Linked DNA regions of Novosphingobium sp. G106. The protein of the gene in region 2 binds, or shares a complex with, the protein of the main gene of each other region. Links are inferred from orthologs where the notes say so. Each region holds a gene or a part of one and is shown on either strand. Other genes may lie near its edges. The genes, in order: KRR38_RS07575 and pnp.

Region 1 (8,581 bases), 1.7 Mb from region 2 along the record:
TCGCGGTCTCGCCGACGCGCAGCTTCGAGCACGAGCCGAAATGCGTCAGTGTCGACACCGGCCTGCTGGTCGGCGAGTTTCCCACGGCGCTGATCCCGCGCGAGATCGCCGCGGATTCGCCCGATCGCATCCGCGCGCTGGTCTGCTTCGGCGGCGATCCGCTGATGGCGGTTGGCGATCCGGCTTTCGCCAGGGCCGGTTTCGACAAGCTGGAACTGCTGGTCTCGCTCGATTGCCGAATGAACGCGACGGCGGAGATGGCCGACTACGTCATCGCCACGACGCAGCCGTTCGAGCGGCACGAGATCAGCGTGCCGGGCGACGGCTCCTATCCCGAGCCTTTCGTCCAGTATACCCGCCCCGTGGTGGGCAGGCCCGGCGCGGTGATCGACGACTGGGAGTTCTTCTGGAGCGTCTCGGCGCGCATGGGCGTGCCGCTGACTTTCAAATACTGGAACTATGGTCTGCGCTTCCAGGACATTCCCGACGGCCTGCCGCTCAGCCTGACCGACAAGCCCGATCCCGAGGACCTGTGCCGCTTCCTCGCCAAGGACAGCGTCGTGCCTTTCGACGAGATCAAGGCCAATCCCTCGGGCGTGCGACCGGCCGTCGAGCCGCGCTTCGTCAAACCCGGCCCGCCCGACGCGCCGGGCCGGCTTGAGTTGTGTCCGCCCGATGTCGCGGCCGAACTCGCGGCCCTGGCCGGCGAGGCGCCCGAGCAGGGCTTCGGCTACCGGCTGACCTGCCGCCGCGTGCTCCACGCGCTCAACGGTGCCTTCCGCGAGTCAAAGGAAGCGCGGCGGCGCTTCCCGGTGAACTATGCGCACATGAGCCCGGAGGACATGGCCGCCGACGGCATCGCCGAAGGCGACACGATCGAGATCGCATCCGAATTCGGCGCGATACGTACGCTGGCCAAAAGTGAGGCGCGGCTGCGGCGCGGGGTGATCTCGATGACGCACATGTTCGGGCCGCTGCACGGTAGCGGCGATCCGGTGGCTGATGGCGGCGCCAATGTCGGCCAGTTGACTTCGCTCACCGAGCGGGTCGAGCCAATCAACTTCATGCCGCGCTATTCGGCGGTGCCGGTGAACGTCCGGTTGGTCGAGCCGGCATAGGGTCTGTACTCGATACCAGCGCCTTCGAGGTTTGAAGCAAAATGGCTCAGTGCCAGGAAGGAAGCCGCAGGGATATGTCGATATCTCAAGGCTTCCTGACGCAGCAATGGGCCATTTTGCTTCCATTCCGGCGCCTTGAAGGCGCTGGTATCGAGTACAGACCCTAAGGCTGGCCGTATTGCGCGGCCAGTTCGAGCAGGTCGTCCTGCCTTTCGGCCCCGGTCGAGTTCATCACGCCGGCTATCATCGTGTAACAGCCGACGGTGAACATGAAGTCGAGCAATTGCTGCTCGGTCCATTCGGCGCTGAGCAGTGTCCAGTTCTCGTCGCTGATCTTATGGTCCCGCACCAGCTCTTCGGCGGCGCGGATCACCGTGGCTTCCAGCGGCGTGAAATAGGGATCGTCCGCGCCGCGCTGGACGGGGGCATAGAACTCGTCGGTCAGGCCGCAGCTCTTGCTCGTGTTGAGATGGCTCGACCACATGTAGGTCGCCTTGGTGATCCAGGCGACACGCATGATCGCGATCTGGCGCAGCTTCACCGGCAGCGTGTTGTTCGGGCCGAGCAGGTGGATGTTGAGCGGCGAGAAGGCGTTGGCCAGTACCGGATGGTGCGCGAAAGTGCGCAGCACGGGGTTCTTGTCGGCATCCTTGAAGATGCCGCCGACCCACTGGCCGAAGAAGGCGCGAGTATCGTCGGTGAACTGGTCCTCACGGATCTGCGGCATGCGGGCGGGGGGGATCGGCCAGGGGACTGGGATTCGGCAAGGCATCTCTCCTGATTTTCCTTGTCCTTGTCTTGGCTCCTTCGCTGCGTCAACATCGGCAAGAGGGAGAGAAGGCATGGGTTTCGGCAACTGGTGGGACCAGACCGTGGTGCCGCGCATCATCAAGCTGGGCTGCGCGACCGAGGACATCATGGCGCTGCGCCGCGACGTGGTGCCGCAGGCGCAGGGCGCGGTTTTCGAGCTCGGCTGCGGCGGCGGGATCAACCAGCGGCTTTACGACGCGGGCCGGGTGGTCAGCTTTGCCGGGCTGGATCCCTCGGGCAAGGGGCTCGACTATGCGCGCGAGGCCGCGGCGAAGAAGGGCTGGCAAGCGGACATACGCCAGGGTTTCGGCGAGGCGATACCCTTCGAGGACGAGAGCTTCGACACCGTGGTCTGCACCTTCACGCTGTGCTCGGTGGCCGACCAGGCGCAGACGCTGGCCGAACTGCGCCGCGTGCTGCGGCCGGGCGGGACTTTCCTCTACGCCGAGCACGGGCGCTCGCCGGACGTGAAGATCGCGCGGCGGCAGGAACGGGTCGATCCGTTGTGGAAGCGCGTCTTCGGCGGTTGTCACCTCTCGCGCCCGGTGACTTCGGCGATCGAAGCGGCCGGCTTTACCGCCGCGCCGGTCGGCCAGCGCTACATGAAGGACAAGCCGAGCATGGCCGGTTGGCTCGAATGGGGCGTGGCGGTGAAGGCCTGACCGCGCAAAGAAAAAGCCCGCCACCGTGAGGTGACGGGCCTTTTCGTGATTTGCAGTTCGATCAGTTGCCGAAGGTGCGCTGCCACCAACCGCGGCGCGGCGTGCCGTCGGCGTTTTCGCCGTCGCCGTTGGCGGGCTGGGCTTCGGCTTGCGCTGCCACCGGTGCCTCGGCAACCGCGACGTCGCCTCCGGCGACGGGTTCGGCGGCCTCTGTCACGACGGCTTCAGCCTCGACATCGGCCTTCTTGCGGCGCGTGCGCTTCGGCTTGGCTGCGGGTTCCGCTTCCGCGACCTCGGCGACGGGCGCTTCGACCGGAGCTTCGGCAACGGCCTCAGCCTCGACGTCGGCCTTCTTGCGGCGGGCGCGCTTGGGCTTGGCGGCGGGTTCTTCCGCAGCGACCTCGGCGACCACTTCGGCCGGAGCCTCGGCCACGGCCTCTGCTTCGACGTCGGCCTTCTTGCGGCGCGAGCGCTTGGGCTTGGCCGGCGCTTCCTCGGCGGCTTCCGCGGGCTCGGCTTCTGCCAGGGCCTCGACCGGAGCTTCGGCATCGCCATCCGCGGTCTCGCCGTGGGCTTCGCCTTCGCCGGCCTCGTCCTGGCCACCCTCGGCCCTGTTGCGACCACCACGCCGGCGACGGCCGCGACGGCGGCGCTTGCGCTGGCCTTCGCTTTCCTCGCTGGCATCGTCGCCGCGGGGCTCGTCGCCCTGGGCTTCGGTCTCTTCGCCTTCGTCACCGTCCTCGTAGCCTTCAGAACCTTCCGAGGCTTCGGCGCCTTCGCCGGCCGGCGCATCGCCCTGCTGGTCGCGGCGGCCGCCACGGCGGCGCTTGCGGCGCTTGCGACGGCCTTCGCCGTCACCTTCGCCACTGCCGCTGCTGCGCGGCGCGCGCGACTCTTCTGCTTCCTCTTCTTCCTCGAGTTCCTCGTCCTCTTCGGGCAGGTCCTCGTCGTCCTCGTAGAGTTCGACGATCGGCTCGAAGCGCGGCACGAATTCGGGGCGCGGGCCAGACGAGGCGACGCGCATCTTGGCGCCTTCGTTCTCGCCCTCGGGTATCACTTCGACGCGCACGCCATAGCGGGCTTCGATCTCGGCGAGGTCGGAGCGCTTGGCATTGAGCAGATAGACCGCCGCCTCGGTGCTGGCGAAGAGCGTGATCACGCTGCCGCGGCCCTTGGCCGCTTCGTCCTCGATCAGGCGCAGCGCGGACAGGCCGGCCGAGCTGGCCGTGCGGACCAGGCCCGTGCCGTCGCAGTGCGGGCACATGCGCGTGGTCGCTTCGAGCACGCCGGTGCGCAGGCGCTGGCGGCTCATCTCCATCAGGCCGAAGCTGGAGATGCGGCCGATCTGCAAGCGGGCGCGATCGTTCTTGAGCGCGTCCTTCATCGCCTTCTCGACCTTACGGACGTTCGATCCGTATTCCATGTCGATGAAGTCGATGACGACGAGGCCGGCCATGTCGCGCAGGCGCAGCTGGCGGGCGATCTCGCGCGCGGCTTCGATATTGGTGCTGACCGCGGTCGCCTCGATGCCGTGCTCCTTGGTCGAGCGGCCCGAGTTGATGTCGATCGAGACCAGCGCCTCGGTCGGGTTGATGACGATGTAGCCGCCCGACTTCAGCTGCACGACCGGATCGTACATCGCGGTCAACTGGTCCTCGGCGCCATAGCGCTGGAACAGCGGCACCGGATCGACATAGGCCTTCACCCGGCGCGCGTGGCTGGGCATCAGCAGCTTCATGAATTCTCGCGCGGCGCGGTAGCCGTACTCGCCCTCGACGACGACTTCCTCGACGTCGCGGTTGTAGATGTCGCGGATCGCGCGCTTGATCAGGTCGCTGTCCGAATGGATCAGCGCCGGCGCCGACGACTTCATCGTGTTCTCGCGGATCTCGTCCCACAGGCGGGCGAGATAGTCGAAGTCACGCTTGATCTCGGGCTTGGTGCGCGCGAGGCCGGCGGTGCGGACGATGCAGCCCATCGACTTGGGCAGCGCCATCTCGGAAATGATCGCCTTGAGGCGCTTGCGGTCCGCGGCCGAGTTGATCTTGCGGCTGATGCCGCCGCCGTGGCTCGAATTCGGCATGAGCACGCAGTAGCGGCCGGCGAGCGACAGGTAGGTGGTGAGGGCAGCGCCCTTGTTGCCGCGCTCTTCCTTGACGACCTGGACCAGCAGCACCTGGCGGCGCTGGATGACGTCCTGGATCTTGTAGCGGCGGCGCAGCGCCATGCGCTTGGCGCGCAGATCGTCGGCTTCCTTCGAACGGTTGCCGCGGCCACCCTGGCGGCGGCGCCCGCGACGCTGGCGATCGTCGCCACCTTCGCTGCCTTCGCCTTCTTCAGCGGTGTCCGCGGATTCCTCGCGCTCTTCTTCCGAATATTCGAAGCCGTTCTCGACATGGCCGCCTTCGATCGTGGCGATCTGGTCCTTTTCGGACGTGTCGATCTCGGTGACGTTCTCTTCGCCGGCGAAGTCGTCATGCAGGCCGTCGCCGTTCTCGTCGGCGAAGTCCTCGTCGCCTTCGTCGGCGGCGCGTAGCGCGGCTTCTTCTTCGGCGTGCGCGGCTTCTTCAGCCAGCAGCGCCTCGCGATCCTCCTTGGGGATCTGGTAATAGTCGGGATGGATTTCGCTGAACGCCAGGAAACCGTGACGATTGCCGCCGAAATCGACGAAAGCCGCCTGCAGCGAGGGTTCGACCCTGGTTACCTTGGCGAGATAGATATTACCCTTGATCTGCTTGCGATCGGCAGATTCAAAGTCGAATTCCTCAATACGGTTGCCCTTGAGGACCGCCACCCGGGTTTCTTCCTGGTGGCGCGCATCGATTAGCATGCGCGTTGTCATTATAAATTCTCCAGTCGCGCCGCGGCTCGGACCCCGAAAAATCGGGGGCCGGCAAGGCGGCGCGGATATGCAATGGTTCGCCGCCGGGCCCGAACATATCGGGGTCCGTCCTGCGGCGATCGGGGTTGTGCGTGAAACCCGCGCGCAAGGGCGTGCGGGCAGCTTGCTTCGTGTCTGCGAGTGGGAGGCTGCGCGGCGAAATCGTTCGCGCAAAACCGGCCGTCCAAGCCTTCCGCGCCTGCAAAGGCAGCGGCTGGCAGAACGGCAAGTGGTTACTCATGGGCTCGCATCAACCTGTTCGATCCGGATGGGAAATTCCGGATATCGGCCATGGGTTAAAGCTTTCCGATCCTGCCCGATTGCGACCATTCAGCCTTGTTTCGGTGCATGAGGATCGGAATGTCTCGCCCGGCTTCGTTCATCTAGCAGCCAATACTTTGAACGGCAAGGCTTCCCGGCGCGCGGCAAGCGGCGCCGGACCAGGTGATTGCGGGGAGAGCTTATCCCTCGACCATTGCGGTTCGATGTAGGTAGCCTTACGGGAAAGGCAATGCCGCGTCCGATCCAGCTTGCCTTGCTCCTCGCTGCGCCGCTGGCGCTGATCGGTGCAATGGTTGCGGCGGACCGCCTGCTTGCTGTGCCTAGCCGCGGCTATGATTATGTCGAGCGGATCGTGCTGCCGCCGGCCGCGCATGAAGTCGGTCTGCCCGAAATCAAGGGGCCGCTCGATGCCAGCCGGCCGCTGGTGGTGATCGATGCCGGCCACGGCGGCTACGATCCCGGCGCGGGAACCGAGCCGCTGATCGAGAAGAACCTGACACTGGGGCTCGCCAAGGCCCTGCGCGACGAACTGCTCGAGCGCGGCGGCATCCGGGTCGCGCTAACCCGCGACGACGACCGCTTCCTGCTGCTGCCCGAGCGCTCGGGCATCGCGCGGCGGCTGAATGCCGACCTGTTCATTTCGATCCATGCCGACAGCGTCGAGAGCAATGACCAAGCTCGCGGGGCCAGCGTCTATACCCTGTCCGAGCGGGGGACGAGCGAGACGGCGGCGCGGCTCGCGGCGCAGGAAAACCGTGCCGATACGATCAACGGCGTACAGCTCGCCGGAACCAGCGATGCGGTGAGCGCGATCCTCGTCGACCTGTCGCAGCGCGAGACACAGGCCAAGTCGCAGCAGTTTGCGCGCCTGATCCTGCGGGAGATTTCGGGCCAGATGAAGCTGCACGACCGCGAGGTGCAGTCGGCCGCTTTCGTCGTGCTCAAAACGCCCGACATGCCTTCGGTACTGTTCGAAAGCGGCTACGTGAGCAATCCCGACGATGCGGCGATGCTCGCCTCGGCCGAAGGTCGCGCCACTTTCGCCAAGCTGACCGCCCAGGCGATCCGTGCTTATTTCGCGCGCCAGTCGAACCAGTAAGGCGAGAGCAGGGGAGTAGAGAGAGTGAACCGCTTCCCCTCGCGCCGGACACAGGATAAAGGCGGCGGCAATGTCTGACTCCGCGTCGCCCGAGAGCGAGAACCTGAACTACCGCATCCGCCGCGAAGCGAGCGGCGCCTGGTCGCGATTGCGCGGTCTCTGGCGCGAAAGGCGCTGGTTCCGTGCACTGGGCTATGCCTTCGTGGCCTTCGTGCTGCTGATCGTCGGTGTGTGGTTCTTCGTTGCGCGCGATCTGCCTTCGGCCGACAAGCTGCTCGACTACCAGCCGCCGCTGCCCACCATTGTCCGCGGTATCGACGGCCAGATCGTCTATTCCTATGCCCGCGAGCGCCGCGTCCAGCTGCGCTTCGTCGATTTTCCCAAACAGCTCACCGACGCCTTCCTCTCGGCCGAGGACAAGACGTTCTGGACTCATGGCGGGGTAGACTATCCGGGCCTCGCCGGCGCCGTGGTCGACTATGTCTCGAAGATGGGCTCCGGCCAGCGCGCCAAGGGCGGCTCGACGATCACCCAGCAGGTCGCCAAGAATATCCTGATCGGCAACGAATATTCGATCGGCCGCAAGCTCAAGGAAATGATCCTCGCGCGGCGTATCGAGAGTACGCTGACCAAGCAGCAGATCCTCGAACTCTATCTCAACGAGATTCCGCTCGGTCGGCAGAGCTTCGGCGTCCAGGCCGCGGCGCGGGCCTATTTCGGCAAGGACGTCGGCGACCTGACGCTCAACCAGGCCGCCTTCCTCGCGATCCTGCCCAAGGCGCCTGAGACCTACGGCCGCGCCAAGAACGTCGATGCCGCGATTAATCGGCGCAATTACGTGCTCGACCAGATGGAGAAGAACGGCTGGGCCAGTGCCGATGCCGTTGCCCAAGCCAAGGCCGAGCCGTTGGGTCTGATCCCGCGCCGCGTCGAGACCTACGATTCCTCGCTCGGCTACTTCGTCGAGGAAGTTCGCCGCCAGCTCATCCAGAAATATGGCGAGAAGGCCGAGCAGGGGCCGAACAGCGTCTATGCCGGCGGCCTCTGGGTGCGCACTTCGGTCGATCCGGAACTGCAGAAGGCGGCGCAGGATTCGCTGCGAGCCGGGCTGCTGCGCTACCACGGCGGCATGGGCTTCCGCGGCCCGATCGACCATATCAACGTCGATCCCGACAAGTGGCAGACCCAGCTGATCACGCTCAACAAGAGCATCACCTATCAGGACTGGCGCGTCGGCGTGGTGATCGAGCGGAGCGGCTCGAGCGCACGCATCGGCTTCCCCGACGGCAAGAGCGGTCCGCTGGTCTCGCTGCCCGACAGCCTGCGCGCCGGCGACGTGATCGCCGCGGCGCCCGTCGGCGGCGATACCTATGCGGTGAAGATCATTCCCGAGGTCTCGGGCGGCATGCTTGTCGAGAGCCCGACGAACGGCCGGATCCTGGCGATGCAGGGCGGTTTCGATTCCGGTCTCGCCTCGTTCAACCGCGCGACCCAGGCGCTGCGCCAGCCGGGTTCGACGATCAAGCCGTTCGTCTACGCCACGGCGCTCGACGTGGGCATGACCCCGGCGACGATGGTGCTCGACGGCACCTTCTGCGTCTATCAGGGCACGGCCGGTCAGAAATGCTTCCGCAACTTCGGCGGCGAAGGTGGCAGCGGCAACCACACGATGCGCTGGGGCCTCGAGCAGTCGCGCAACCTGATGACCGTGCGCCTCGCCAACGACAGC
Region 2 (8,275 bases):
TCATCGCCAGCGCGAGTTCGACCACGGGCCGCTGGTAGAGCCCTGTCGCCCCGCCGAGCAGCTCGCGCCAGAAGCCCGCCTCGTTGCGGTCCCCGCGCGCCGCCAGCGCCATGCCGCGCAGCACCTGCCGGCTGAAGGCGAGCGAGGTATAGCTCGGTTTCTTCGCATCGTCGGGGATCAGCTGGAGGACCTTGGCGGGTTCCTTCTCGACGTAGAAGGCATGGCTGGCGAGGACGAAGCCATAAAGATCGTCGCGACCGGCGAAGCGCTTCGCCTGGCCAGCAAGCGCCTCGGCCGAGATCGGCTGCGGGCCGCCCTCGTAGGGCGTGCGCATCATCATCAGGTCGACCGTGGCGAGCAACAGCGGGCCGTCGACAACCTTGGCGGCATTGCCGATCAGCAGCTTGTTGTCGGTCTCCTCGATCAGGTCGAGCGTGGCCGGCGATGTGACCGGCGCTGCGGCAAGCAGTCGCTCGTATTCCTGCGCCAGCCCGACGGCATCGCCCGCGAGCCACAGCGTGCGCCGCACCAGCCCCTGCGCCGATCCGGCATAGCGGCCTCGGGCATAGCGCTTGAGATAGTCCTGAAACCCCGCCCTCGCTCGGCCCAGCGCCGGCTTGTCGACCTTGGCAGCATCGAACGCGCCCCATTCGTCGAAGCTCTTGGCCTGCGCGGCGTTGAGCTCGGTGCGCGCCAGCATGTAAGTGGCGGTTTCGGCCAGCCACGAGTCCTTGGATCCGCGCAGCTTGTCGAAGACGCCGCGCGCGGCGTCCCACTGCTCGGCGTAGAAGGAGTCGGCGCCTTGCAGGTAGCCGAGATACTCCCGCCCCGCCGCAGACTTGATGTCCGTGGGCAAGGCCAGCGCCGGACCGCCGGCGTCGCGGCAGATCTGCCCAATCGTGGTCCGCGCCGTGATCAGGCGCTCGCGCTCGGCAGCGGAGACGCCGCGGTTGGCCGCCATCGCCGCGTTGAAGGCGGCACTGCCCGAAACGAGGCTGATGCAGCGTGAGCCGGAGGCGCCGCTGTCATCTTCGCCGGCTTCGGGCGGCGCGAAGAAGGCCTGCCGGGCGACGTCCCAGCTGAAGAAATTATGGCCAAGCCCGGGGTCGGCATATTTAAGCTCGGGATAGGTCAGGCCCACGGCGGGCGCGGGCTGGCGGTCGCGCATCAGGAACAACAGGTTCACCCGCGTGTCGTTGCTCGGCGAGAGCATGGCGGTGTTGCCGCAGGAGGCGAAGCTGCCGCTGGGCAGCCGCCAGTCGGGCGTGCACATGAAATCGCCGCTGGCGCCCGCAATCTGCGGCCAGGCCAGAGAGGCAAGCGCGGCCCCCAGGATACCGCCAGCAACCCTGATAGTCCGCCGCATCACCCATCTCCCTCAGCCTCCGAAGCCGACGGGGAGAATTCCAGATCGGAGCCTCCGCAGGCAAGCGAATTCCCGCGTCAGTCGTCGCGATCCTCGCCGTCGTCACGCATGAACCAGCTGTGTGCCTCAGCAATGGTCGCGCGCACCGGTCGGCCGAACCGGTCGCGGGCCGGGCGGAAGCGGAAACGCTCCTCGATCAGCCGGCAAGCGAGCCGATCGAGCTGCGGGATGCCGCTCGGCTCGTCGGCACGACATTGGCTGACCGTGCCGTCGGCCTCGACGACATAGCGCACGCCGACGCGCGCCTCGCTGCCCGGCCGTAGCATACCGTCGGGCAGGTCCTTGAACGACAGCTTGCCCTTGATCTGGCGCGGGCCGGCGACCGCGCCGCCATCGCCGTCGCCTCCATCACCACCGCCGCCATTGCCGTAGCCACCCGCGCCCTGCCCCGGCCCCATCCGGTCCGAGGCGCCGGTCTGCGCCGCCTGGCCGATGCCCGCCTGTGTCGCAACGACCACGGGCGGCGGAACGATCAACGGCACGACCTTGGGCGCGACGATCGGCGTGGCCTGATTCTTGAGATTGTGCTGGCCGGGATCACCCTTGGGCGCCCTGGTCTCCGCCGGCCTCGCGCGGGGTTTGGGCTCTGGCGGTGGCGGCGGCTTGGGCTGGTCAAAGATCACCGAGACCAGCGCCCCGGGATTGCGCACGATATCCCCGACCCGAAGGCCGAAGACGAGCGCGAAGGCGAGCAGCACGACGATACAGAATGCTGCCAACGCCGACGCAGTCCTTTCGCGAGGCGATGCGTACAAGGGACCGTTCCGGCTCTGTGGACTGAAGTGGAACGCTCTAGCCGCCATCGGGTGCCCGGAACCTGAACGGAAAAGGGGGCCGCGTCGCCGCAGCCCCCTTTCCCTTTTTTCTCAGCCTTGAAGGATTAGTCGTCCTTCAAGAAAGCCGGCATGTGATCGGGGTCACCCTGCGGCTCGCGGGGCTCGCGCGGACCGCGGTCGCCGCCGCCGTCACGGCGCGGGCCGCGGTCACGATCGCGACCACCGCGATCACCGCCGCCGCCGCGGGGACCACGGCGGTCGCCGCGATCGCCACCGGGACGATCACCGCGCGGCTCGCGGGGCTCGCGGGGCGGACGGGTGTCCTCCAGCTCGGCGCCCGTCTCCTGGTCGACGACACGCATCGACAGGCGAACCTTGCCGCGCGGATCGATCTCGAGGACCTTGACCTTCACGGCCTGGCCTTCGGACACGACGTCGGTCGGCTTCTCGACGCGCTCGTTCTTCATTTCGGAGACGTGGACGAGACCGTCCTTGCCGCCCATGAAGTTCACGAAAGCGCCGAAGTCGACAATGTTGACGACCTTGCCGTCGTAGATCTTGCCGACCTCTGCTTCCTGGACGATACCCAGGATCCAGTTCTTGGCGGCTTCGATCTGCGACAGGTCCGCCGAGCTGATCTTGATCAGGCCCTCGTCGTCGATGTCGACCTTGGCGCCGGTCTCGGCGACGATCTCGCGGATGACCTTGCCGCCGGTGCCGATGACGTCGCGGATCTTCGACTTGTCGATCTGGATCGTCTCGATGCGCGGAGCGTGGGCCGAGAGCTCGGTGCGGGCTGTGCCCAGCGCCTTCTGCATCTCGCCCAGGATGTGCGCGCGGCCTTCCTTGGCCTGGTTCAGCGCGGCCTCGAAGATCTCGCGCGTGATGCCCGCGACCTTGATGTCCATCTGCATCGTGGTGATGCCTTCGGACGTGCCGGCCACCTTGAAGTCCATGTCGCCGAGGTGATCCTCGTCGCCAAGGATGTCGCTGAGCACGGTGAACTCGTCACCTTCCAGCACCAGGCCCATCGCAATGCCCGAAACCGGGCGCTTGAGCGGCACGCCGGCGTCCATCATCGAGAGCGAACCGCCGCAGACCGTCGCCATCGACGAAGAGCCGTTGGACTCGGTGATGTCGGACACCACGCGGATCGTATAGGGGAACTCTTCCTTCGTCGGCAGCACCGCCTGCAGCGCGCGCCAGGCGAGCTTGCCGTGGCCGGTGTCGCGACGCGACGGAGCGCCGAAGCGGCCGACTTCGCCGACCGAATAGGGCGGGAAGTTATAGTGCAGCATGAAGTTCGAGTAGGAGAGACCCTCCAGCCCGTCGATCATCTGCTCGGCGTCCTTGGTGCCCAGCGTGGTGGTGCAGATCGCCTGCGTCTCACCGCGGGTGAACAGCGACGAACCGTGGGTGCGCGGCAGCAGGCCGACGATCGCCTCGATCGGGCGGACCTGCGTGGTCGTGCGGCCGTCGATGCGCTTGCCGTTCTTCAGCAGATCGGTGCGGACGATGTCCGATTCGACCTTCTTGACCGACTTGATCGCGACCATCTGGGTCTGCGCGTCTTCGCTGGCGAAAGCAGCCTTGGCCTTGTCGCGCGCCGCATTGAGAGCGTTCGAGCGGGCGGACTTGTCGGTCAGCTTGTAGGCGGCGGCAATGTCCTTGCCGATCAGGTCCTTGAGCTTGGCCTTGACCGCCGAATTGTCGGTGGTCTTGACTTCCCAAGGCTCCTTGGCGGCCTTCTCGGCGAGATCGATGATCGCGTTGACGACCTTCTTGATCTCGTTGTGGGCGAACAGGACGCCGCCGAGCATGATCTCTTCGGGCAGCTCGCGAGCCTGCGATTCGACCATCATGACGGCGTTGCCGGTGGCGGCGACGACCAGGTCGAGAGCGCCGGCGGCAGCCACGTCCTGCTTCGGGTTCAGCGTGTATTCGCCGTCGACATAGCCGACGCGCGCGGCGCCGATCGGGCCCATGAAGGGCACGCCCGAGATGGTCAGGGCGGCCGAGGCCGCGATCATCGCGACGATATCGGGCTCGACCTCGCCGTCATAGCTCAGCACCTGGGCGATGACGTTGATCTCGTTGTAGAAGCCTTCGGGGAACAGCGGACGGACCGGACGGTCGATCAGGCGGGAGACCAGCGTCTCCTTTTCGGTGGCACCGCGTTCGCGCTTGAAGAAGCCACCCGGGATACGGCCGGCTGCAAAGAACTTTTCCTGGTAGTGGACGGTCAGCGGGAAGAAGTCCTGGCCTTCCTTCACCGACTTCGCGGCCGTCACCGCGCAGAGGACCACGGTTTCACCGTAGGTCGCGAGGACCGCGCCGTCAGCCTGACGGGCAATGCGGCCGGTTTCCAGAGTGAGGGTCTTTCCGCCCCACTCCAGCGATACTGTTTTCGTGTCGAACATGTAGTTTCCTTCAACCCGCGGCCCTATTGCGCGCGGGGTTTTGCTGCCGGGTGTACCGTCCCGGTCCGGTTGGGGCGCTTCATGGCCCCGTTTCGGGCTCGCCGCCGAATTGCGCGCGAAGCCCATACAAGAAGCGGCCCGCATGGGGCCGCTTCGAAACTCTTACTTACGCAGACCGAGCTTCTGGATGAGAGCGTTGTAGCGATCCACATCCTTGCGCTTCAGATAGTCCAGCAGCGAGCGCCGCTTGTTGACCATCATCAGCAGACCGCGGCGCGAGTGGTTGTCCTTGTGGTGCAGCTTGAAATGCTCGGTCAGCGTCTGGATCCGGCTGGTGAGGATCGCGACCTGGACTTCGGGCGAACCCGTGTCGTTGGCCTGACGCGCGTTGGACTCGATGATTTCCTGCTTCTTTTCGGCGGTTACCGACATATCATTCACTCCGCGACATCGGGAAGATTGAAGCCTCTGACGACCCGGGCGTCACCGCCCGAAAGCTCCATCAGCGCCAGGGGAACTCGCCCGCTTCGCGCCCAATAGAGCCCATCGTCATAAGCCAGCCCGGCCAGAACCCGGCCCTGTCGGACCGCCCTTGCCTGTTCCGGGCCGAGGTCTAGAGCCGGGATGTCGACCAGCCCTGCCTCCAGCGGCAAGAGTACGTTCTCAAGGGGCGCGCCCTTGCCGATTTCGTTCAGATTGTCCAGCGAAATCGCGTGCGAGAGATCGAACGGACCAGCGCGCAGCCGTCGCAGCATGGTCACATAGCCCACGGTGCCGAGCGCATGCGCGATATCCCGCGCGAGGCTGCGGATATAAGTGCCTTTCGAAACATGGGCACGAAGGGTGACAAATGGGACGAGGCCGTCCTGCCACCACACCACATAGTCGAGGTTGTGGATCGTCACGCTTCGCTTAGGCAGCGATACTGCCTCACCGGCCCGCGCCAGATCGTAGGCACGTCGACCATCGACCATCAATGCCGAGTAGGCAGGCGGCGCCTGCTCGATTTCGCCGATAAACTCGATCAGGACATCCTCAACCTCGGCTCCCTCGATAAACCTGTCCGATCGAGCGACAATCTTGCCTTCGAGATCCAGCGTATCGGTCTCTGTCCCGAAGCAGATCGTGAAGTCGTAAATCTTGTCGCTGTCGAGCATCCGCCCGCAGAGCTTGGTCGCCTCACCCAGCGCGATCGGCAGGACGCCGCTCGCCAGCGGATCGAGCGTGCCACCATGGCCGACCTTGACCTTGCCGAGCCCGGCCTGGCGCAGGTTGCGCTTGACCGCCGCGACGGCCTGGGTCGAGCCGAGCTCGATCGGCTTGTCGAGGATGATCCAGCCGTTGGGGGAGAGTTGCGTGGACATGGCGGCGCCATAGCGACGCCGCCGGGTCCTGTCAGGCGGTTATGCCCGATCGCTTACGACTTGTGCGCCGGATGCTTCTGAGGCGGGCCGGCGACCTGCTCGAAAGAACGGAAGCCATAGCGCTGGCCGTGGACGTAGATCGCCCCGAACTTGTCGAGCGTGCCGATCGGGCTGGCATCGATGCCGATGTGCTCGACGAAAGGCAGGTCGAAGGCCGGGCCGAGCAGTTCGGCGCGATACCAGTGGCGGTGCAGGTCCTCGAAGTAGATCGTGCTGTCGCCCACGGCACGCCAGTCGTCGACCCCGCCGTGGTTGGCAAAGGGGATCGAGGCCTCGCTGGCGTGGGAGGTCGAATTGCTCGCGGCAGCAAAGGCGGGCGAACCGGCCAGCAGCGCGGCGGCGAGCGACAGGGCAAAGAGGGAAAGCTTCATAGCAGGGCTCCTTTCCGGATGAAGCGCCATCCCGCCTGAATATTTCATGTCGCAGCCCGCGTGCCGCAAGCGGCTGCGACACTCTATTACCAATTGATCAGCCAGCCTCGGACGGCCAGGCGAGCGCCAGCGCGTGGTCGCGGATCGCTTCGGGCCACAGCTTGGCGACAGCTTCGAAAGCGGGACGATAACCGGCGTAGAGTGCACGGGTCGCCGCTTCGTAGCCGGGCCGGTCGCCGGCCATCACGGTGAGGAAACGGCAAGCCGCGTCGAGGCATTCCCGCTCGCTGCGGCCCGCGCGGAGCGCCGCCTCGACCAGCTTGCGCAGCGATACCGAAGCCCCGCCGGGCTGCTTCGCCAGCCATTCCCAATGGCGCGGCAGCAGGGTTACCTCGCGCGCCTCGACGCCGAGCGAAGGGCGGCCGCGGGGCCGCGGCGGCGGAGGAGCCCCGGTCAGGTCGAGATCGACCTGCCTGCCCGTCTCGTCGTCGAAAGCCAGCAGATCCGAACTGCGCGACAAAGGCTCGAGATCGCGCAGCGCCCCGGCGAACTCCTCGGGCGAACCGCGGGCGATCACTTCATCCTTGTAGAACACGGTCACGGACATGGTGCTTCTCCTTGCCATGACCACATATTTAACCCGGGTATTATTGTCAATATTAAACCCGGATAAAATTATATTCCCCCTGCCACCGCATCGGCCAGAGCGAAGTAGTTGCCGAGCATCCAGTTGACCGGCGGCAGCACGAAACGCTGGATGATGCTGAGGCCCGGCACCGCCCAGGGAAGCACGATCAGCAGCGCGATCATCAGCCCCAATCCATAGGGCCGGAGCCGCGCATATCGCTTCGCCGCGGCACGAGGCAGCAGCCCCTCGACGAGGTGCGAGCCGTCGAACGGCGGTATCGGCAACAGATTGAACAGGGCCAGGAACACGTTCACCTGGAGAAAATAGATCAGCGCAGTAGCGACAAAAGCGGCGAGGCTCTGGTCCTGCGGCACGCCGCCATGTTTCGCAGCGAGCAGGCCGAGCAGCACGGCGCCGATCGCAGCCAGGACGAAATTCGTCGCCGGCCCCGCGGCCGCTACCGCCATCATGCCGAAGCGCGGGTTCCGCAGCCGGTACTTGTTGACCGGCACCGGCTTGGCCCAGCCAATCACCGGGCCCTTCACCAATGCCAGGAAACCCGGCAGGATAATCGTGCCCATCGGATCGACATGACGCAGCGGATTGAGGCTCAGCCGGTTCGCCTCGTGTGCGGTCGGATCACCGAGCGCGCGCGCAACCCAGCCATGCGCGACTTCGTGGAAGACGATGGCGAAGATCAGCGGCAGGATCAGCGCCGCCGCCTGGAAAATTGTCTCGCTCATCAATTCCAATCCTCACGGAGCAGGCCGAAAATGCAGGTATTGCGCAGATGGCCCGTCCAGGTGACCCGATCCTGCCGCAGCAGCCCCTCGCGCTTCGCACCAAGCTTGAGTACGGCCGCCTGGCTGCGCGCATTGCGCTCGTCGATCCGGAACTCGATGCGGCGGAAGCCGCAAGCGAAAGCATGGTCGATCAGCAGGCGCTTCATCCGCGCGTTGTAACCAGTGCCGCGCACGCTGGGCGCGATATAGGTGCCGCCAAGCTCAAGCACGCCTTCCTGCGCATCGGGGCGCAGATAGGCCGTGGTGCCGACGACCCGCTCGTCCTGGCAGGCGGCGAAAAGCACGCCGTTGCCCGACCGGCGATTGGTGATCTCGGCGTCGAAATGCTCGCCCAGCAACGATCGCGGCATGATCTGCCAGATATCGGGATCCTCGGCGCAGGCCGCGCGCAGCGGCTCGACGTGGCGATCGGCGAAGAGCTCCATCC

Evidence for each region.
Region 1: the proteins of pnp (region 2) and KRR38_RS07575 are in contact, whole or in part, in a cryo-EM structure (PDB 9QH0), measured with the Escherichia coli proteins. The link is inferred for Novosphingobium sp. G106 from one-to-one orthologs.

What each region holds. Positions count from the first base shown.
Region 1 is NZ_JAHOOZ010000001.1:1,587,199-1,595,779, reverse strand. Bases 2,452-5,776 are described here. They hold KRR38_RS07575 (ribonuclease E/G), read right to left. Parts: upstream 5,433-5,776; coding sequence 2,652-5,432; downstream 2,452-2,651. Other genes in these bases: KRR38_RS07570 (hypothetical protein), read left to right, coding at 5,564-5,776; KRR38_RS07580 (class I SAM-dependent methyltransferase), read left to right, coding at 2,452-2,590. Also shown: KRR38_RS07590 (molybdopterin-dependent oxidoreductase), read left to right, coding at 1-1,118; KRR38_RS07585 (carboxymuconolactone decarboxylase family protein), read right to left, coding at 1,282-1,845; more of KRR38_RS07580, read left to right, coding at 1,961-2,451; more of KRR38_RS07570, read left to right, coding at 5,777-5,962; KRR38_RS07565 (N-acetylmuramoyl-L-alanine amidase), read left to right, coding at 5,983-6,852; KRR38_RS07560 (penicillin-binding protein 1A), read left to right, coding at 6,923-8,581. UniProt on the Escherichia coli protein: Endoribonuclease that plays a central role in RNA processing and decay. Required for the maturation of 5S and 16S rRNAs and the majority of tRNAs. Also involved in the degradation of most mRNAs.
Region 2 is NZ_JAHOOZ010000001.1:3,274,036-3,282,310, forward strand. Bases 1,965-4,983 are described here. They hold pnp (polyribonucleotide nucleotidyltransferase), read right to left. Parts: upstream 4,623-4,983; coding sequence 2,307-4,622; downstream 1,965-2,306. Other genes in these bases: KRR38_RS15505 (energy transducer TonB), read right to left, coding at 1,965-2,145; rpsO (30S ribosomal protein S15), read right to left, coding at 4,785-4,983. Also shown: KRR38_RS15500 (hypothetical protein), read right to left, coding at 1-1,366; more of KRR38_RS15505, read right to left, coding at 1,444-1,964; more of rpsO, read right to left, coding at 4,984-5,054; tRNA pseudouridine(55) synthase TruB, read right to left, coding at 5,060-5,986; KRR38_RS15525 (DUF6491 family protein), read right to left, coding at 6,040-6,417; KRR38_RS15530 (DUF2239 family protein), read right to left, coding at 6,515-7,024; KRR38_RS15535 (site-2 protease family protein), read right to left, coding at 7,093-7,788; KRR38_RS15540 (GNAT family N-acetyltransferase), read right to left, coding at 7,788-8,275. UniProt on the Escherichia coli protein: Involved in mRNA degradation. Catalyzes the phosphorolysis of single-stranded polyribonucleotides processively in the 3'- to 5'-direction. Also involved, along with RNase II, in tRNA processing.